3 regions of the Mesorhizobium australafricanum genome follow, and region 3 is predicted to be linked to each of the others. Evidence: riboswitches for the same ligand, from Rfam matches in the RefSeq annotation. Region 3 holds a riboswitch; each other region holds the start of a gene.

Region 1 (6,961 bases), on a different contig from region 3:
TGAGGTCATCGACCGTTACCGGACGCTCGATACCGGCCGGGCGGTTCTTGTCCTCGAGCGAAGGTTTCGTCGGTTTGGCGACAGGCTGCTTTGTTTCCGGTGCCTTGAAGGCGGTGGCCGGTTCGGTTTTCGTTTTTGGCCCGCTGCGCGGCTTTGAAACAGCCTCGACTTCCGGATCGGCCTGGTTGGCATTCGCAGCCGAATGGCGCGGCGCCCTGACGCTGGCGCCGTTCTCGGTGGCCGAGGCGACTTTGACCGGCGACGGCGTGTTAAGCGCCGGGCTGGTTTCAGCCGCATGGGTCTTCGGCTTGGCGGATTTGGACGGCGCAACCGGGCCGGAGGCCGGCGGCGCGGCGGGTGCCGGAGCCGCGGGCGCGGCCGGAGCAGGTGCCGCCTGCGAGACGACGCTGGCAGCAGCCGCAGCTGGTGCCGCCGCGGCGGCATCCTTGGCCGCCTTCGCTGCAGCCTTGGCTTCCTTGTCGCGCGTCGACTTCAGGATCGCCTTTTCACTGGTCAGCGTCTTCAGGCCACCGGCCGGCTCGGAGCCGATACGGCCGTTCTGCGGGCCGGGCTTAACCTCGGCGCCCTTGCCGGCATCATAGAGATCGATGATCTCGGCCAGCCGCTCAGGCGTCAAATCCTCGAAGGTGTCCTTGAAGATCATAACCATCGGCGCGTTGACGCAGGCGCCGAGGCATTCGACCTCCTCCCACGACAGCGTGCCCTTGTCGTTGGTGTGGAACTGGTCGTGATGGATTTTTGACCGGCAGACGTCCATCAGCGCTTCCGAGCCGCGCAGCATGCAGGGCGTTGTGCCGCAGACCTGGATATGCGCGCGGGTGCCGACCGGGTTGAGCTGGTATTGCGTGTAGAAGGTCGCGACTTCGAGGCCGCGGATGCGCGGCATGCCGAGCATGTCGCAGATCGTCTCGATCGCCGCCTTGGTGACCCAGCCTTCCTGCTCCTGCGCAATCATCAACAGCGGGATGATGGCCGACTGTTCGCGCCCCTTCGGATATTTGGCGATCCACTGCTGCGCCGCCGCCGCATTCGCCTTGTTGAAGGCGAAGGAGGCTGGCTGGACGCTGGCATCTGCGAGACGGCGGACTGACATTTAGCGATCGACCTCACCAAACACGATGTCGAGAGAGCCAAGCACGGCGGTGACGTCGGCCAGCATGTGGCCGCGGCACAGGAAATCCATGGCTTGCAGATGTGCGAAGCCGGGCGCGCGCAGCTTGCAGCGGTAGGGCTTGTTGGTGCCGTCGGAGACGAGATAGACGCCGAACTCGCCCTTCGGCGCCTCGACGGCCGCATAGACCTCGCCGGCCGGCACGCGATAGCCTTCGGTGTAGAGCTTGAAATGATGGATCAGCGCTTCCATCGAACGCTTCATCGCCTGGCGCTTGGGCGGAACCACCTTGCCGTCGAGGTTCGACACCGGACCGGTGCTTTCCTTGCCGAGCAGGAGATCGACGCACTGGCGCATGATCTTGGCCGACTGGCGCATCTCTTCCATGCGCACCAGGTAACGGTCGTAGCAGTCGCCGTTCTTGCCGATCGGGATGTCGAAATCCATCTCGGAATAGCATTCATAAGGCTGCGACTTGCGCAGGTCCCAGGCAGCGCCCGAGCCGCGCACCATCACGCCCGAAAAGCCCCAGGCCCAGGCGTCGGCCAGCGACACCGTGCCGATATCGACATTGCGCTGCTTGAAGATGCGGTTGCCAGTGAGCAACGCGTCGAGATCGTCGATCGACTTCAGGAACGGATCGATCCACTTGCCGATGTCCTCGACCAGCTTCTGCGGCAGGTCCTGGTGCACGCCGCCGGGCCGGAAATAGGCCGCATGCATGCGCGAGCCGCTGGCCCGCTCATAGAACACCATCAGCTTTTCGCGCTCGACGAAGCCCCACAGCGGCGGCGTCAGCGCGCCGACGTCCATCGCCTGCGTCGTCACATTGAGGATGTGCGACATGATGCGGCCCATCTCGGAATAAAGCACGCGGATCAACTGGCCGCGCTTCGGCACCTCGATGCCGAGCAGGCGCTCGGCCGCGAGAGCGAAGGCATGCTCCTGGTTCATCGGCGCGCAATAGTCGAGCCGGTCGAGATAAGGCACGGCCTGCAGGTAGGTCTTGGCCTCGATCAGCTTCTCGGTGCCGCGATGCAGAAGGCCGATATGCGGATCGACTCTGTCGACGACTTCGCCGTCCAGCTCGAGAACCAACCTCAAAACACCGTGCGCTGCAGGGTGTTGAGGCCCAAAGTTAATGTTGAAATTACGAACGGAGGTTTCAGCCATGGTGGCGCCTCAATTTGCCTTCGCCTTCTCATCGCCCGGCAGAACGTAGTCCGTTCCCTCCCACGGGCTCAAAAAGTCGAAGTTTCTGAATTCCTGCTTCAATTCCACCGGCTCGTAGATGACCCGCTTGGCCTCGTCGTCGTAACGAACCTCGACAAAGCCGGTCAGCGGGAAGTCCTTGCGCAGCGGATGGCCCTCGAAACCATAGTCGGTGAGAATGCGACGCAGGTCCGGATGACCCGAAAACAGCACGCCATAAAGGTCGTAGGTCTCGCGCTCGAACCAGTCGGCACCGGGATAGACGCCGGTCAGCGACGGCACTAGCGTCTCCTCGTCGGCCTGGACCTTGAGGCGGATACGGACATTCTGCTTCGGTGACAGAAGGTGATAGACGACGTCGAAGCGCTTGGCGCGCGACGGGTAGTCGGCGCCGCAGATGTCGATGATCGAGATGAACTGGCAGCGCGGATCGTCGCGCAGGAAGGTCGCCACCTCGACCAGATTGCCGGGGTCGACGGAGACCGTCAGCTCGCCATACGCAAGCACGACTTCGCCGATGCGGCCAGAGAGCTTCTCGCCGAGATAGGTGGAGAGTTCGTTCAACGCTTGGGTCATCGGCTCACCGCTCGATCGTGCCGGTGCGGCGGATCTTCTTCTGCAGAAGGAGAATGCCGTAGAGCAGCGCTTCCGCGCTCGGTGGGCAGCCGGGCACATAGATGTCGACCGGCACGATGCGGTCGCAGCCGCGCACCACCGAGTAGGAATAGTGGTAGTAGCCGCCGCCATTGGCGCAGGAGCCCATCGAGATGACGTAGCGCGGCTCCGGCATCTGGTCGTAGACCTTGCGCAGCGCCGGCGCCATCTTGTTGGTCAGCGTGCCGGCGACGATCATGATGTCGGACTGGCGCGGGGACGCGCGCGGCGCAACGCCGAAACGCTCCGAGTCATAGCGCGGCATCGAGGTGTGAATCATCTCGACCGCGCAGCAGGCGAGGCCGAAGGTCATGAACATCAGCGAGCCGCTGCGCGCCCAGGTGATCAGCGCTTCGGTCGAGGTGACAAGGAAGCCCTTGTCGGCCAGTTCATTGTTGATTTCGAGGAAGAAGGGATCGTCCTCCCCCACCGGCCTGCCGGTGTTGGGATCGATGATGCCCTTGGGCTTCGGCGCGACGAGGGTGCCTGAACTGTCGTTCAATCCCATTCCAGCGCTCCTTTTTTCCATTCATAGGCAAAGCCGATGGTCAGCACCGCCAAAAACACCATCATCGACCAGAAGCCGAGCATGCCGAGCTTGGAGAAGGACACCGCCCACGGAAACAGGAAGGCGACCTCGAGGTCGAAGATGATGAACAGGATCGACACCAGGTAGAAGCGAATGTCGAATTTCATGCGGGCGTCGTCGAACGAGTTGAATCCGCATTCATAGGCGGAAAGCTTTTCCGGATCGGGACTGCGGTAGGCCACCAGGAAGGGGGCGACGAGAAGCGCCAGACCGACGACCGTCGCCACGGCGATGAACAGGACGATGGGCAGATACGAACTCAGGAGTGCGCTCATGCGGCGGCTTTCCTTCGGGGGCAGTTCACTTTGATTACAGCAACGAACTCTAATGCGGAAGCGTGACAGTTTAACCGCTGAACCGTTTTAAGGGGCCCATGCTGCAACGCGGCGAGGGTTAGCGCAGCGGTTTCGGTGACGCAAGTCAAACCTTGTTCAATTCGCGGCCCTGGACGCCATATCGGAAGAAACTGGTCCGATCCGCTCCTGTTTGATTTCCTTCACTTTTTACTCCACTTTTCTCTCCTGACATATCTCCCGCCATTTGCCTGCTAGCATGGCCGGAATCACCGGCTAAAAATCCGACGGACGATCGCGGCAAGGGTACCTTGATGAAGGAGAAAATCTCGCTCGCCATGGCCAGGCGCATCGCGCTGGGTGCGCAAGGGTTCAACGACCCTCGGCCCGGTGGCGTTCCGGATCGCCGGCACCTTGCGCGTGTGCTTTCGCGAACCGGCCTGTTGCAGATCGATTCCGTAAGCGCCGTGGTGCGCGCTCATTATATGCCGCTCTATTCGCGTCTCGGTCCCTACCCGCTTGCGCTGCTCGACAACGCCGCGGTCACCCGCAAGCGCGCGGTCTTTGAATATTGGGCGCATGAGGCGTCGTTTCTGCCCGTCGAGACCTATCCTTTGATGCGCTGGCGCATGCAGCGCGCCGAGCAGGGCGACGAGATGTATCTCGGCCTGGCGAAATGGGGCCGTGAACGCAAAACGACGATCGACGAGATCTACGCGCAAGTCGCCGAACGCGGGCCGATCGCCGCATCCGACATCGAGGGCCACAAGGGTAATGGCGGCTGGTGGGGCTGGAGCGAGGCCAAGCACGCTTTTGAGTGGCTGTTCTGGGCCGGCCGTATCACCACCGCCTACCGGCGCGGCTTCGAACGCTATTACGACCTGCCCGAGCGCGTTTTGCCGCAGGCCGTGCTCGACCTGCCCGTCCCCTCGGTCGAGGACGCGCATCGCGAATTGCTGCGCATTTCCGCCCGCGCCCATGGCATTGCCACCTATGGCGACCTGCGCGACTATTTTCGCCTGGCGCCGGGCGACACGAAAGACCGCATCGGGGAACTGGTCGAGACGGGCGAATTGCTGCCGGTGAAGGTCGAAGGCTGGGACAAGACCGCCTATCTTCACAAGGACGCACGCTTTCCGCGCCGAATCGAAGCGCGCGCCCTGCTCGCGCCTTTCGATCCAGTCGTCTTCGAGCGCACGCGGACGGAAAAGCTGTTCGACTTCCGCTACCGCATCGAGATCTACACGCCGGCCGAAAAACGCCAATACGGCTATTACGTGCTGCCCTTCCTGCTCGGCGACCGGATCGTCGCCCGTGTCGATCTGAGGGCCGACCGCCCGGCCAGCGTGCTGCGCGTCCACGCCACCTATGCCGAGCCCGGCGCTCCGCCCGACACGGCCGCCCAGTTGTTCGAAGAACTGAAGCAGATGCAAGGCTGGCTCGGCCTGGAACGCATCGAGGTAACGCCCGCCGGCGATCTGGGGCAGCCGCTGGCCGACATCGCGGTGTCGTAGCCGTGCGTTGACACTGTCGCCTGCAAAAGCCTAAATCCGGCCCAGACGGTCCCTTGCCCGCAACGGCAAGGGCCAAGAGGGAATGCGGTGCGGGCCGAAAACCCAAATCCGCGGCTGTCCCCGCAACTGTAAGCGACGAGCCCCGGCCGAAAACCACTGGGATGTTCCCGGGAAGGCGGCATTCAGGGTGACGACCCGCGAGCCAGGAGACCTGCCGTCTGAGACTTTTTGAATCCGATCGCCCGGCGGGTTTCCGGGCAAGGAGCATGGTTTTTTGGACCACAACGGCAGTTTTTCGGCTGGCACAGCGGACAATGCGTCCAGCGATCCCGACGCGTTGGCTGGCGTGACCGTCATCGTCTGCTCATCCTGCCGCGACGAAACCGGTTCGGACGCGCAGCAGCGCGCCGGCGCGCTGCTGGCCGAAGATGCGCGCTGCGCGGCATCGGGCGAGAAAATCCGCATCCGCACTGTCGAATGCCTCGGCAATTGCAAGCGCCGCCTAAGCGCCGCGCTGCTGCGCGACGGCTGCTGGAGCTACGTCTTCGGCGACTTGAATACGACCAGCGGCGCCGATCTCGTCGCCGGCGCAAAGCTCTTCGCCACCTCGACCGATGGCCTGATCCCGTGGCGTGGCCGTCCCGAATCCCTCAAGCGCGGCCTCGTTGCCCGCATCCCTCCCCTCGACATGCTGAAGGACTGACCATGAACGCTTCCGTTTCCCGTGTTCCTTGCACGGTCGTCACCGGCTTTCTCGGCGCCGGCAAGACGACGCTGGTCCGCCATCTTCTGGAAAACGCTGGCGGCAAGCGTATTGCGATCATCGTCAACGAATTCGGCGACATCGGCATCGACGGCGAAATCCTGAAGGGCTGCGGCATCGATACCTGTCCTGAGGAAAACATTGTCGAACTGGCCAACGGCTGCATCTGCTGCACCGTCGCCGATGATTTCGTCCCGGCGCTCGACCAGATCCTGTCGCGCACGCCGAAGGTCGATCACATCCTGATCGAAACCTCGGGCCTGGCTTTGCCGAAGCCGCTGGTCCAGGCCTTTCAGTGGCCAAGTGTGAAGAGCCGCGTGACGGTCGACGGCGTCATCGCCGTGGTCGATGGTCCGGCGCTGGCCGACGGCCGCGTCTCCGCCGACATGGACGCCCTGCAGGCGCAGCGCGCGGCGGACGTGACGCTCGACCATGACGATCCGGTCGAGGAGGTGTTCGAGGACCAGATCGCCTGCGCCGACCTGATCATCCTGTCAAAGAGCGATCTGATGGACACCGCCGGCTCTGCCCGCGCCAACGCCGTCATCAACGAGCACTCCGCCCGCGCCGTGAAAATCGTGCCGACATCGCACGGCAAGGTCGACCCGTCCGTGCTGCTCGGCCTCGGTCTCGCCGTCGAGGACGACATCGAGAACCGCAAGTCGCATCATGACGGCGCCTTCGACCACGAGCATGACGACTTCGACACCTTCATTGTCGACATTCCCTCGATCGCCAACCCGGACGAATTGGCAAAACGCGTCGCCCTTGCCGCCGAGCAGGAAAACGTGCTGCGCGTCAAAG
Region 2 (6,961 bases), on a different contig from region 3:
GGCGCTGCTTGCCGACACCATCCACAATATCGCCGACGCGACCACGGCCATACCGCTGTGGATCGCTTTCGTGCTGGCGCGGCGCAAGCCGACCCGTATTTTCACCTACGGCCTTGGCCGGGTAGAGGACCTGGCCGGCATAGCCATCGTGCTCATCATCCTGGCGAGCGCGCTCGTCGCCGGATATGAAGCGATCAACCGCCTGTTCAACCCGCACCCGGTCCAGTTCCTGGGCTGGCTTGCCGCAGCCGGCATCATCGGCTTCCTCGGCAACGAGGCGGTAGCCGTCTTCCGCATCCGCGTCGGCCGTCAGATCAACAGCGCGGCCCTGATCGCCGATGGCTATCACGCCCGCACGGACGGGCTCACCAGCCTCGCCGTCGTTGCCGGCGCGATCGGCGTCTGGCTCGGCTACCCGCTGGCGGACCCGATCATCGGCCTGCTCATCACCGTCGCCATCTTCGGCATCGTCTGGCAGTCGGCGCGCTCCGTGCTGACACGCATGCTGGACGGCGTCGAGCCCGGCCTCGTTGGCGAGATTCACCACGCCGCCGAACATGTCGCCGGGATCGAAAAGGTGGTCGACGCCAAGGCCCGCTGGCTTGGCCACAAGCTGCATGTCGACGTTGAGATCGCGGTCAATGACGGGCTGCTGCTTGCCGCCGCGAACAACATCGCCGCATCGCTGAAGGCCGAGCTCTTCGCGCATATCCCCGCGCTCGACGTCGCCACGGTGCGCTTTGCCGAGCCGGAGGCCGAGGGCGGCCACCATCACGCGCCCGATCCGTTCCTGGTGTCGGGCAAGCTGGCCAGCGGGCTGCTCGAAATCGTCGAGACGCCGCAGGGCGAGCGCATGCGGCTGCGCCTCTCGCGTCACGCCGAGGGCCTGCGGGCGAATGTCGCCATCGAGCGCGCCAACGGAGCCGTCGAAAGCCTGCCGCTGTCTCCGGTCGGCGGTGACCACCACTATCTGCAAAGCCTGGTCGCGCCGGCCGAACCGCATGAATTCAGCGCCAGGCTGCAACTGGCGGCTGGTCCCGACAGCGAGGATCTGCCCTTCATGATGGTCGAGCCGGAAGGCCACCACCACGAGCGCGCGCATGGATGATACAGGCGCTTTTTGAGTATCAGCGTGAAATCTACCTGGCTGTGGCGCAACAGCTGAAGTCGTTCGCAACAGACGGCAACTGGCTGGCGCTTCTTGCGGTGTTGCCGATGGGCGTCGTGTTCGGCGCGGCCCACGCGCTGACCCCGGGCCACAGCAAGACGCTGCTTGCCGCCTATATCACCGGCTCGCAGGTGAAGCTGTCGCGCGGGCTGCTGGTGTCGCTGGCGCTTTCCCTAACGCATATCAGCCTTGCCGTTCTGATCGCGGCGCTGGCGCTGCCCGTGGTTTCCATCGCCCTGGGCAGTGTCGGTCGCGCTCCAGCGCTGGAAGCACTTAGCCGAGGGCTGCTCGGGCTTGTTGGAGTTTGGATGATCTGGCGCGCGCTGCGCGGCCGTCACCAACATCATACCCATGAAGGCGAAGCGGTTGGCGTCATGGCTGGGCTCATCCCGTGTCCGCTGACGCTTTTCGTGATGACCTTCGCGATCGCGCGCGGGGTGCCGTGGGCCGGACTGGTGTTCGCCGTCGCCATGATGGCGGGTGTGGCGATTACCCTCGGGATCGTCGTGGCCCTTGCGGTCCTGTTCCGAAAAGGCTCCGTCGCTATCTTCGACCGGTTTGGCTCCAATGCCGCCCGCATCTCGACGCTGTTGGAGATTGTCACCGGGTTGTTCCTGATCGGCGCCGCGGTGCGCCAGTTCTTGGTTGCTTGAGGCCGCATGCTCGCACGACGCAAATGTGCCGGCCGGCAGGTGATCCGAGTGAACTTCCCGCCGCGACTGCTGAAGTCCAAGTGATTGCCATCCTTCCCCGCAACCGGGTCGGTCTCATCGTTCCTCAGGCGGCTTGATGTGGCGGAAAGCCCAGAGCAAAGCCAGGTCATAGAAGATCTTGAGGGCACCGCAGATCACCAGCGGCCAGGCTTCGAACCCCGCAGCAAACAGCGCCCCGGCAATGGCCGGGCTCGCTGCTGCCGCGAGACTGCGTGGAACCGACGTGACACTCGCCGCCGCAGGCCGCTCCGGTGGCGTGACGACTGCCATCACATAAGACGAGCGGGTCGGCACGTCCATCTGGGACAGCGCTGCGCGTGCGAGAAGAAATGCCAGGGAGACGCCGAGATTCGGCACCAAAGCGGCCAGGATCAAGCAAATGCTCGACGGGATGTGAGTGAACACCATCGTATTCACAAGCCCGATGCGCTTCGACAGCCAAGCGGCGACCGGAAAAGAGACCGCCGACAAAACACCCGACCAGAAAAAGAACATCCCGGCGGCCGAAAGCGAAAGCCCGAACTTACTGAACAGCCACAAAGCCATGAGCGACTGCACTGCGAACCCGCCGGCAAATGCGTCGATGCTGAACAAGGCCGCCAGCCTGTAAACAATGGCACGCGACGGCCCAAGCGCCGCAGCGGGCCGGTCCTGTGGAGAGGTTCTCGGACCAGCCGGAATGCGCGCGTACATCAGGCCTCCCGCCACGCCAAGAACCGCGTAAAGGACAAACATTGCCTTCAGCGCCGTGAGCCGCGAAATCCCGATCGTCACCAGGAAATCGGGGCTGGTTGCAGCAAGGGCGCCAAACGCTGCCGCCAGCGCACCTAGCAGGCTGTAGCGTGCGAACGCCTTCGTGCGGTCCGCATCCGCGACAAGCCGCGACAGGACGGCATGCTCCAGCGGAACGAAGATGCTGACGCTTCCCGATGAGGGATTGATCGTGCCCACGAACGCCACGAGCAGTACAAGCGCATAGCTGCGTGACTGCGTATAGGCCAGCCCGGTTGCGATCATCAGGCAGGACGCAGCTACAAGCAGGGTACGCCGGTCCGCGTGCACCGCCAGGAACCCGATACCGAGCGTCAATAATGCCGAACCAAGGAGTGCGACGGTCGCGACGATACCGATCTCAAGCGGTCCGAGACCGATCGCCGCCAGATATACAGGCAGGAGCACAGCGGCAAAGCCGTCGCCAAAATCCCGAAGGGCCCGCGCCGCGTAGATGTCCGCGGCTCGGCCTTTCCTTTCGTAGTTCGGCTGTTCGACACCGCGGGCCAACGTAGCTCCCTTCGGAATTTCGAACGGATTGTAGGTCAGCCGCCCGTCCTGAGGTGCACTTGATCGAGCGCGAGCTTCAGCCCCCTGGCCAACTTCCCAACGTCGTCATTCGCCCGGAAATGCGTGAAGAATAGCTGGGTTTCGTCGTCGAGCATATGGTTGTGCACGGCGGTCACCTATCCGGCTTTCCCGCATGGCTTTCAGCACCGGGAGTAGCTCTAGGCCGCTCGGCTACGCGGCGCGCCGAAGATCGACCAGCCGCCGGCGATGAGCACCGCTGTCACGGCAAGCAGCGCCGCCAGGCTCGGCAGGTGGAAGAACATGTCCCGCCACCTGGGCTCGACGACCGCGCCGGTGCTGAAACTCTCGCCGCTGAACTGGCAAAGAATCCAGGAGGCGCCGCTGCGCACCATATCGGCATCGATGTCGGAGATCAGCGCCCTCGCGTCGCGTTCGGCAGAGGGCATCGTCGCCATATAGGTGAGCAGCGCCTTGGCGGTGGCGAGATAGCCATGGCTGCATTCGTTGAACGGGCTTTCCTCATCACCGAGGCTTCCCGGCATCAGGCCCCAGAGGCAGTAGGTGTATTGCAGATTGCCGTGATTATAGAGCCGCCGGAAGGTCGGATCGGTCACGGTCTGGCGCCGGGCGAGGTCGAGGATGTCGCCGCGATAGCGCGCGATCACCGCCATCTGGCCATGGGTCAGGCTGGGGATCTGGATGCCGGGGGGAGGGGGCGTGGAGGACCCGCTATGCGCTTGCGCCGATGCCGCGGTCAGAAGCGCGAGCAACGCCGCCATCGAGCAATTCCAGGAAAAGTGTAATGCGGTTTTCCGTCCGGAATTGCGAGAAAACAAAAGACCAAAGTGGTTCAGCGGTCGTATCGACCGTTGAGCCAATTTGGCCGCCAGGGCGCAGAACCGTGGCGGCCAACGCATGGATTTCAGGCGTAGCGGCGTGCCGGGCCGCGCTGGTCGCGCGCCGCGACCACGCGCGCGGCAACCGCGCCGAAGCCGAGCCCGACGACGGTCCACAGCACGAGCTGGATGCCGAGCGAGGCAACGCGGAACTGCCACAGCACGATCGCCGAGAAGTTCTCCGGCACTTCGTTGATGTCGGGCAACGCCGCCTTCACCAGCGCGAAGACCACAAGGAAGGCGAGCCCGGCCACGATCGAGGCGTTCCAGGCGCCGAGCTGGTTCCACAGCCGCTGTGCCAGCCCAACCGCCGCCACCATCGCCGCGATCGAGATCACGATCATGATGAAGAATAGCTCGGTGCGATAGGCGATGGTTTCGGGATTGCCGACCGCGGGTGGGTTCGCCGGGTATTTGAGGCTGGGCACGACGATCACGGCGAGGAAGCCGAGCAGCGCCAGCAGCGCCGAGGTGCCGCGAGGCCCGAGCGAGCCCAGACGGCCATAGGCATAGGCGAAGACCAGCGAGAACAGCCCGCCAAGAGCGGCGCCATAGACCAGCACGCCGGTTGCGAGACCAATGCCGGCCTGTGTGGCGCGGCTGACCATCTCGGGCTCTGGCGCCTCGCCGGCCGCCTGCGCCTGCTGTTCCTCGTAGGCGATCGCCTTGTCGACCTGCGGCTCGCCATAGACGCGGGCGAAGGCGAACGCCAGAATCCCCGCGACCAGCCCGACAAGCATGCCGCGCAGCAAAAGTTTTCCGACCATGTCACTAATCCCTCTGAGCAATTCCAGGAAAAGTGCGTAGCGGTTTTCCGTCCGGAATTGCGTTCAACCAATCAAGCAATTCCAGGAAAAGTGCGTAGCGGTTTTCCGTCCGGAATTGCGTTCAACCAATCAAGCAATTCCAGGAAAAGTGCGTAGCGGTTTTCCGTCCGGAATTGCGTTGAGCCAGAATCGAAAGCGAGTTCAGCGATGCCGAACCGCTTTAGTGGCAGGGGAAGCCGAGCAGGTGGCGGCCGTCATGCACGAATTCGTGCACCGCCGTGCCGCGGATCAGCGACGTCGCGCCTTCTTCCGCGCCGACGAAATAGATCATCAGCATCAGCATCAGGCCGGCGAAGATGGCCCAGGGCAGAAGCTCGCGAACCGGAATCGCAACCGGACCGTAGCTGGGGGCGAAGGTGGTGTCGGACATATTGACCTCCCGTGGGATACTGCGTCCCGTTGATCGAACAATGCTGCGGAATAAGGCCTGACTTTCGGCTGGTGCCGATTACAGTGGCGCGACCGTGCCGGACTCGCACCGGCTTCCAATCCCGTATAGCGCTAAAACACTTGTCAGCACTTCGTTCGCCTGTCAACGACATGTAATGGCGGCACGGCTTCGTGAGGCCTATTTTTTGACTGGGCCACGGAGTTTTTCATGCTCGCCCGCCTGACGATGATCGCAAGCGCTGCGACGCCCGGCATGCGCAAGGGCCGCTTTCCGAAGGAGGAGGCGCCGGAGGCGCGGGCCCTTGAGCGTGCGGGCGCGCTGGCCGCTTCGCTGCGCCGCGCCGATCGCGTCTGGACAAGTCCAGCACTTGCCGCGCGGCGGACGGCCGAGGCGCTTGGCCTTGACGCCACGGTCGAGCAGTTGCTTGCCGAGCAGGATTTCGCGCGCTGGGCCGGCAAAGGCTTCGAGGAGGTGCAGGCCCAGGACCCGGAAGGCATGGCGGCCTGGCTCGCCGACGCGGACGCAGCGCCCCATGGCGGCGAATCGCTTGCCGCCGTCGCCCGGCGCGGTGCCGCGCTGATGGAGCGCCTTGCCGGCGAGAGCGGCCACACCATCGCGCTCACCCATGCCGCGCCGATCCGCGCCGCCATGGTGCATGTGCTGGGCGCGCCGCTTTCCTCGGTGTGGAAGATCGACATCGAGCCGCTGTCGCTCACCGAGTTCCGAAGCGACGGCCGCCGCTGGGTGCTGCACTCAAGCGGCGTCGTCGTCGCCGGCTGAGCAGTCGGGCGTGAACGGTCCGCCGGCGGATCCTCTCACGCTTGGATAGCCGTTCGGCGCGATATCAAGCTGCCTTACCCTTTTCAGCGATCGCTAACGGAACGGAAACGCCTCGCTGCTATGGTGCCGCCCCGTGGCGAGGAGGACCGCGCCCGAGGAGCCCGCCGGATATGGCCAAATTTCCCGAGACCGAGCGCCGTCTTCATGTGCGCGAATTCGTGCTCAAGGAAGCCACGATCATTGCCGGCGGCGTCAGGATCGGCTGCTCGGTCAGGAACCAGCACCATCATGGCGCGGAATTGCGCGTGAGCGTGGATGTCGACATCCCGGAACGCTTCCTGCTCGAGGTTCCGGCCGACGATACAGTCTATCGCGCTTTGGTGCGCTGGCGGCGCAACGACCGGATCGGCGTGGCGCTCTACAGCAATGCGCTGAAGGACTGACGCTCAAACATAGCGGCGCACGCTCGCCTGGTAGGCGCGGTAGGGTTCGCCGAACTTGCGTTCCAGATAGGCTTCCTCGCGCAGCACCACGCCGTAATGCAGGATCGGGAAGCTCGCGACGAGGGCGACGACGGCCCACCAACTGTCGAAGAGAAGCCCGATTCCGAGAAGCAGCCCCATCAGGCCAATATAGAGCGGGTTGCGGGTGAAGCCGAACGGACCGCTGGTGATGATCGCGGTGGTCGGCAACGTCGGGTTCACATTGGTGCCGCCGCGCAACATGGTGGAGCGTCCCCAGGCGATGATCGCGATCGCGAGTGCTGCCAGCACGATGCCGAGCACGATGGTGAGCGGCCTGCCGCCGATGGCCAGCGGCCAGACATAGCGCAGCGCCAGCATCACGATCAGCGCGACGAGAAAGAGCAGCGGCGGGAACACCGC
Region 3 (6,961 bases):
GACGCGCAAAGGACGCTGCACCACTTTGGATTGCCGGCGCCTCCGCCGGGCAGGACACACCTTCATGTCTCACAACACATTCGGCCATTTGTTTCGCGTCACCACTTGGGGTGAAAGCCATGGCGCCGCGCTCGGCTGCGTTGTCGACGGCTGCCCGCCCGGTATCCGCTTCAAGCGCGAGGACATCCAGGCCGAGCTCGATCGCCGCCGCCCCGGACAGTCGCGTTTCGTCACCCAGCGCCGCGAGCCGGACGAGGTCAAGATCCTGTCGGGCTTCATCCTCGACGAGGACGGCGAGACGATGATCACCACCGGCACGCCGGTGTCGATGCTGATCGAGAATGTCGACCAGCGCTCCAAGGACTATGGCGAGATCGCCCGCCAGTACCGTCCCGGCCATGCCGACTACACCTACGACGTCAAATACGGCCTGCGCGACCACCGCGGTGGAGGCCGCTCCTCGGCGCGCGAAACGGCAGCCAGAGTGGCGGCCGGCGCGCTGGCACGCAGGATAGTGCCCGGCATGGTGGTGCGCGGCGCGCTGGTTTCGATGGGCGAGAAGTCGATCGATCGCGCCAACTGGAACTGGAATTTCGTCGGTGATGCCGAAAACCCCTTCTTCACGCCCGATCCGGCCTCGGTCCCGGTGTTCACGCAATATCTCGACGGCATCCGCAAGGCGGGCTCCTCGGTCGGCGCGGTGATCGAGATTGTCGCCGACGGCGTGCCGGCGGGCCTCGGTGCGCCGATCTACGCCAAGCTCGACCAGGACATCGCTTCCGGCCTGATGTCGATCAACGCCGTCAAGGGCGTCGAGATCGGCAACGGCTTCGAGGCCGCCCGCATCACCGGCGAACAGAACGCCGACGAGATGCGCATGGGCAATGACGGCAAGCCGGTGTTTTTGTCCAACAATGCCGGCGGCATCCTGGGTGGCATCTCGACCGGGCAGGCGATCGTCGCGCGCTTCGCCGTCAAGCCGACCTCGTCGATCCTGACCCCGCGCCGGTCGATCGACAAGGACGGCCACGACGTCGAGGTAATGACCAAGGGCCGCCACGATCCTTGCGTCGGCATCCGCGCCGTGCCGATCGGCGAAGCCATGGTTGCCTGCGCGATAGCCGATCATTATCTGCGGCACAGAGGACAGACAGGGAGGGAGTAGGGGAGTAAGGGAGTAAGGGAGTAGGGGAGTAGGGGAGTAGGGGAGTAGGGGAGTAGGGGAGTAGGTTACGCCCTTCAGCTGGTCAGGCAAATTTTTTCCTTTCCCCTACTCCCTTACTGCCCTATTCCCCTACTCCCCTGCGAGCGAAGCGAGCACTTCATGCCTTACGACCAGAAGAAGATCGTCGAAGCGATCCGCGCCTTCGAGCGCGGCGAGATCGTCGTCGTCATGGACGATGACGGGCGCGAAAATGAGGGCGACCTGATCGTCGCCGCCGTCCACTGCACGCCGGAGAAGATGGCCTTCATCGTGCGCAACACCTCCGGCATCGTCTGCACCCCGATGCTGCGCGAAGACGCCAGGCGGCTGAACCTCGCGCCGATGGTGGCGGACAACGACTCCGCCCACACCACCGCTTTCACGGTCAGCGTCGATTTCAAGCACGGCACGACGACCGGCATTTCCGCCGACGACCGCACGCTCACCGTGCGCAACCTTGCCAACGGCAATGTCGGCCCCTCCGATTTCGTGCGCCCCGGTCACATCTTCCCGCTGATCGCGCGCGAAGGCGGCGTGCTGATGCGCTCAGGCCATACCGAAGCCGCCGTCGATCTCTGCAAGCTTGCCGGCCTGCCGCCGGTCGGCGTCATTTCCGAGCTGGTCAATGACGACGGCACGGTCAAGCGCGGCCCGGAAGTGCAGGCCTTCGCCGAAGAACATGGCCTGAAGCAGGTCTCGGTCGCCGATCTCATTGCCTACCGCCAGCGCAAGGAAACGCTGGTCGAGCGCGTCGCCTGCTCCGACATCGAGACGCTTGGTGGAAAGGCGCAGGTCTTCACCTACACGCTGCCCTGGGATTCCATGCATCATGTCGCGGTCGTCTTCGGCGACATCCGCGACGGCGAGGACGTGCCGGTCCGCCTGCATTCGGAAGATGTCGTCACCGATGTCTTCGGTACCAGCCATCGTCTCGACGGCATCATGAAGGCGATGGGCGAGCGCAGGCGCGGCGTCATCGTCTATCTGCGCGAGGGCTCGGTCGGCGTCGCCCATCAGGAGCGCCAGCGGCCGCAGAGCGGCGAGCGCGAGGACCATGAGGAAGCCCGCCGGCGCGAGAATGAGTGGCGCGAGATCGGGCTCGGCGCGCAGATTTTGAAGGATCTCGGCATTTCCTCGATCAACCTGATCGCCTCGCGCGAGCGCCATTATGTCGGCCTCGAGGGCTTTGGCATTCATATCGCCAAGACGGAGATTCTGTAGAGGATTTGACGGGTAGGAAGGCGTGGTGGCGGCCCGCCGGCGTTGCTGATTGACCGAAGCCTCTGCGACGCTGGCGATTGGCCGAGGCCTACGCTACGTCGTCATCCACGGGCGGAGCGACGCGAAGCGGCGCGCAGACCCGAGGATCCATTCCGTGACCTTGATCGTAGAATGCTACGGAGCAGAAATCTGCACCGTCGCGGTGCGTCGAAGTCACGGAATGGATCCTCGGGTCTACGCGCGTCGCTTCGCTCCTTGCTTCGCCCGTGGATGACGAAGTCGTTGAGGCTCCGGCCAACTGCCAACGTTTGCGCTGATGGTAGCCGAATAACCGTCACTCAGCCGGAACCACCGCCTCGCCCCTGTCCACATCGCAATCGTCCGTCGCCAGCCGGCATTGGCCAGCGATCACGGTGGCCAGCGCGATTGCGCCAGATGCCACCGACACCCAGAACCCGCTCTGCGGACCGAAATTGTCGACCATCCACCCGGCGGCAAAGGACCCCAGCGCCATGCCGATGCCGATCCCGGGCGTCACCCAGGTGACGCCTTCGGTCAGCATTGTCGGCGGCACGTGGAAGCGATGTCGAAGAAGGCGATCACGGCGTTCAAGCAACTGCTCGAGGGCTTGCGCAAGAAGCCTTGACGGCACGCCGGGGTAACCAAGCCACCCGGGTTGTGCACCGGTTTCGAGCCGGCGCAACCCTGCCGTGATTGACAATTGTAGGGGCGAGCGCATCCTCCTGCGCCATTCTCTTGCAGCGCCGCGCGTTCTTTGGACGCGCAAAGGACGCTGTAAAACTATGATTCAGCGCATGACCCTTTTCCGAAAATCGATTCCGATTTTCGGGGTCATGCGCGAGGGTGGAGAGTCGGGGCTATGTGGGACTTCAGCATCGGCCGGTCGGTGTCAATCATGATGCGGACATGGCCGTTCATCGTCTTTCGCATGATCGTCTATTTCGGCATCACGGTCGCCTACATCATGGCGACCGGCACCGGCGCCAGCGTCGGCTATGGCGTCGGCCATATCTCGACCGATCCTGACGGGCCGATGTCCTTTGCCTTGTGGGGCGGCGTGGTCGGCTTCGGTGTCGTCTCGATCGCCGTTTACTGGATCCGCGAATACATCCTCTATGTGCTCAAGGCCGGCCATATCGCCGTCATGGTGCATCTGATCGACGGCCATGACGTGCCCGACGGCCAGGGCCAGATCGCCTATGCTAAGGAGGTGGTCACCCAGCGCTTTGCCGAGGCCAACATCCTTTTCGTCGTCGACCAGCTGGTCAAGGGCGCCATCCGCGCCATCACCGGCCTGATCGGCGGCATCGCCGCCTTCCTGCCTATTCCGGGCCTGAGCGGCATCGTCAGCTTCATCAACACCGTCATCCGCCTGTCGCTGACCTATGTCGACGAGATCATCCTCGGCTACAACATCCGCACTAATTCGAGCTCGCCCTTCGAGACGGCGCGGCAAGGCGTCGTGCTTTACGCCCAGAACGGCAAGCACATGGTCAAGAACGCCGTCTGGCTGGCGGTAATCATGTGGGGCGTGTCCTTCGTCATCTTCCTTCTGATGCTCGCCCCGGCGGCCGCCATTCTCTGGGTCATGCCGGGCCAGCTTGCCGGCTGGGCATTCGTGCTGGCCATCGTCTTTGCCTGGGCCTTCAAGGCCGCCTTCATCGAGCCCTTTGCCATCGCTTCGTTGATGCAGGTCTATTTCGATGCGATCGAGGGCCAGGTCCCCAATCCCGAATGGGACCACCGGCTGGCCGAGGCGTCCTCGAAATTCAGGGAACTGCGCGACAAGGCGCTGGGCTCGTTTGGCGGCGGCTCGCGCTGGGATACGCCCCGGGCCGCCTGATCGGCGGCAGCCTCGGTGCGAAGAGCCGCCTGATCACGGCTTCTAGAGCAAATTCCAGGAAAAGTGTGAAACGGTTTTCCGTTCGGAATTGCGTCAAAACAAGGAGACAGAGCGGTTCGCCGTTTCCGTGAAACGGTGAAACGCTCTAAGAACCGCCGCCAAGCCTTGCGATCGCCGATTTGAGCGGCGCTTCGCCGGCGCCGTTGAATGTCTCGCTCATCACCAGTTCGGGCAGCGGCAGGCGCTTGCCCCAGCCATGCGCCTCGAGGTCCGGCTTCGGCGCGAAGGATGAGACGCGTCCAACGCAGAGATAGGCGACCGGCGTGACATGCTCCGGGATCGACAAGAGCTGCTTCAGCGCTTCCTTCTCGATGATGCTGACCCAGCCGACGCCGACACCTTCGGCCCGTGCCGCCAGCCAGAAATTCTGCACCGCGCAGACGGTGCTGTAGAGGTCCATCTCCGGGTTGTGCCAGCGCCCGAGCGGCGAGTCCTTTGAGCGATGCCGGTCGCAGGTGATGCACAGATTAAGCGCGCTTTCGCAGATGCCTTCGAGCTTCAGCTTCCTGTAGAGCGCCTGCCGTTCCTCCTCGATCGCCGGCAGTTCCTGCTCGCGCGCGGCAAGGAACAGGTCGCGCACCTGTCGCCGTCGCTCCCCATCGCGGATGACGATGAAATTCCAGGGCTGCATGTAGCCGACCGACGGCGCATGGTGGGCGGCGGTGATGAGCCGCGCCAGCACGGCATCCTCGAGGTCGTCGGCCGTGAAATGGCTGCGCACGTCACGCCTGGTGAATATCGCCCGGTAGACCGCATCGCGCGCCAATTGGTCGAAGTCATCGCCGCTCGCGGCGATTGCTGTTGCCGTCATCGCTTTTCCCCTTGCGACAAGCAGTCATCCGCCTGACCAAGCGGAGGACCATGTCTGCCAGGCCGGTCTTCTGGCTCGGGATCGACCCGTTCCGGCGCCTTCCCGTCATCGACAGTGGCTTTTGCCGGCGCGGTCCCCCTCACAGCGTTGGGCACGCCACGGAGTTCAACCGTGTTCCCGATTCTCCCGCGTCGCGGGCACCAGGCAGCGAGGAGACCTTACCGCGAAGCTTGGGCCGCGCCAATGGCGCCAGCGACACGGGCTGACGCAATTTTCCCCAGCCATTCGGCTTCTCAAACATGGTCATCCGCGCCGCGGGTGCCTAGATTAGGCGCCATGGCCACCCGTCTCTACACGCATCCGATCTTCCTGGAACACATCACGCCGCCCGGCCACCCCGAGCGGCCCGACCGTCTGCGGGCTATCGAGCGCGTGCTGGATGACGAGGCTTTTTCGGCGCTCGATCGCGTCATCGCGCCGGAAGGCGACGAGGCGACGATCCTTTATGCGCATCCCGGAAATTTCGTCGAGCGTGTCCGCGCGGCTATCCCTCAGAGCGGCATCGTCTCGATCGATGCCGATACCAGCGCCAGCCCGAAAAGCTGGCAGGCCGTGGTCAGGGCGATCGGCGCGGCCAATGCCGCTGTCGATGATGTCTTCGAGGGCCGTGCCGCAAATGCCTTCGTCGCTGCCCGCCCGCCCGGCCACCATGCCGAAAAGACCACGGCAATGGGTTTCTGCTTTTTCAACACCGCGGCGATCGCCGCCCGCCACGCGCAAAAGAAGCATCAGGCCGAACGCGTCGCCATCGTCGACTGGGACGTCCATCACGGCAACGGCACGCAGGATATTTTCTGGGACGATCCCTCGGTGCTCTATTGCTCGACGCACCAGATGCCGCTTTATCCCGGCACCGGCGCGAAAAGCGAAACCGGCGCCGGCAACATCGTCAACGCGCCGCTCGCGCCGCAGACCGGCGGAGATCTGTTCCGCGACGCCTTCCTGTCGCGCGTGCTGCCGTCCATCGATGCGTTCGCGCCGGACCTGATCATCATTTCCGCCGGCTTCGACGCGCATCACCGCGATCCGCTGGCCGAGATCAACCTGACCGAGGACGATTTCGACTGGGCGACCGGCCAGCTGATGGAGTGCGCCGGGCGCCACAGCGGCAACAAGCTCGTCAGCCTGCTTGAAGGCGGCTACGATCTGCAGGGACTGGCATTTTCAGTCGCCGCCCATGTCGGGCGGCTGATGAAGGGATAGGGTATGGCAGTGGAAGGCAATGAGGACGTCAAGGCGATGAGCTTCGAACAGGCGCTCGACGCGCTGGAGAAGATCGTCGATGATCTGGAGCGCGGCGACGTCCCGCTCGACCAGTCGATCAAGATCTATGAGCGCGGCGAGGCGCTGAAGGCCCATTGCGACCGGTTGCTGAAGGCGGCCGAGGACAAGGTCGAGAAGATCAGGCTGTCGCGCGACGGCAAGCCGGTTGGAACGGAGCCGCTCGACGCCGACTAGCTGGTGGGCAGAGCAAGCAAGGTAAGGAGTTCAAGCCATGTGCCGCAACATCAAGACCCTGGCCAATTTCGAGCCGCCGGCGACCAATGACGAAGTACATGACGCCGCGCTTCAATTCGTGCGCAAGCTGAGCGGCTCGACCAAGCCTTCCAAGCGCAACGAGCATGCCTTCCACCACGCGGTCGAGGCGATCGCCGCGATCGCGCGCGAGCTCATCGATTCGCTCGAGACCGCGCAGGAACCGCGCAACCGCGAGGAAGAAGCCGCCAAGGCGAAGGCCAGG

What was found. A riboswitch is a leader RNA that binds a small molecule or an ion and turns the genes downstream of it on or off. The one in region 3 is predicted to bind cobalamin.
Region 1: another riboswitch for cobalamin. It lies ahead of RFM98_RS14765 (DUF1636 family protein); the one in region 3 lies ahead of bluB (5,6-dimethylbenzimidazole synthase).
Region 2: another riboswitch for cobalamin. It lies ahead of RFM98_RS17745 (CbtB domain-containing protein); the one in region 3 lies ahead of bluB (5,6-dimethylbenzimidazole synthase).

Annotation. Positions count from the first base shown of each region.
Region 1 covers NZ_JAVIIT010000006.1:324,624-331,584, reverse strand. Annotated here, with positions in the region: gene RFM98_RS14795 (NADH-quinone oxidoreductase subunit E) at 1-1,114, opposite strand, end outside; gene RFM98_RS14790 (NADH-quinone oxidoreductase subunit D) at 1,115-2,305, opposite strand; gene RFM98_RS14785 (NADH-quinone oxidoreductase subunit C) at 2,315-2,920, opposite strand; gene RFM98_RS14780 (NuoB/complex I 20 kDa subunit family protein) at 2,925-3,506, opposite strand; gene RFM98_RS14775 (NADH-quinone oxidoreductase subunit A) at 3,497-3,862, opposite strand; gene RFM98_RS14770 (winged helix-turn-helix domain-containing protein) at 4,195-5,394, shown strand; cobalamin riboswitch at 5,424-5,627, shown strand; gene RFM98_RS14765 (DUF1636 family protein) at 5,669-6,097, shown strand; gene cobW (cobalamin biosynthesis protein CobW) at 6,100-6,961, shown strand, end outside.
Region 2 covers NZ_JAVIIT010000008.1:196,778-203,738, forward strand. Annotated here, with positions in the region: gene RFM98_RS17715 (cation diffusion facilitator family transporter) at 1-1,108, shown strand, start outside; gene RFM98_RS17720 (nickel/cobalt transporter) at 1,105-1,821, shown strand; gene RFM98_RS17725 (MFS transporter) at 1,936-3,162, opposite strand; gene RFM98_RS17730 (DUF1259 domain-containing protein) at 3,198-3,338, opposite strand; gene RFM98_RS17735 (hypothetical protein) at 3,381-3,962, opposite strand; gene RFM98_RS17740 (CbtA family protein) at 4,106-4,846, opposite strand; gene RFM98_RS17745 (CbtB domain-containing protein) at 5,067-5,276, opposite strand; adenosylcobalamin (AdoCbl) riboswitch at 5,277-5,420, opposite strand; gene RFM98_RS17750 (histidine phosphatase family protein) at 5,505-6,077, shown strand; gene RFM98_RS17755 (PilZ domain-containing protein) at 6,248-6,520, shown strand; gene RFM98_RS17760 (methyltransferase family protein) at 6,524-6,961, opposite strand, start outside.
Region 3 covers NZ_JAVIIT010000002.1:249,514-256,474, reverse strand. Annotated here, with positions in the region: gene aroC (chorismate synthase) at 65-1,165, shown strand; gene ribB (3,4-dihydroxy-2-butanone-4-phosphate synthase) at 1,325-2,425, shown strand; partial or broken gene RFM98_RS04695 (MFS transporter) at 2,760-3,041, opposite strand; gene RFM98_RS04690 (hypothetical protein) at 3,306-4,289, shown strand; gene bluB (5,6-dimethylbenzimidazole synthase) at 4,435-5,160, opposite strand; cobalamin riboswitch at 5,204-5,380, opposite strand; gene RFM98_RS04680 (histone deacetylase family protein) at 5,497-6,423, shown strand; gene RFM98_RS04675 (exodeoxyribonuclease VII small subunit) at 6,427-6,678, shown strand; gene RFM98_RS04670 (DUF2277 domain-containing protein) at 6,716-6,961, shown strand, end outside.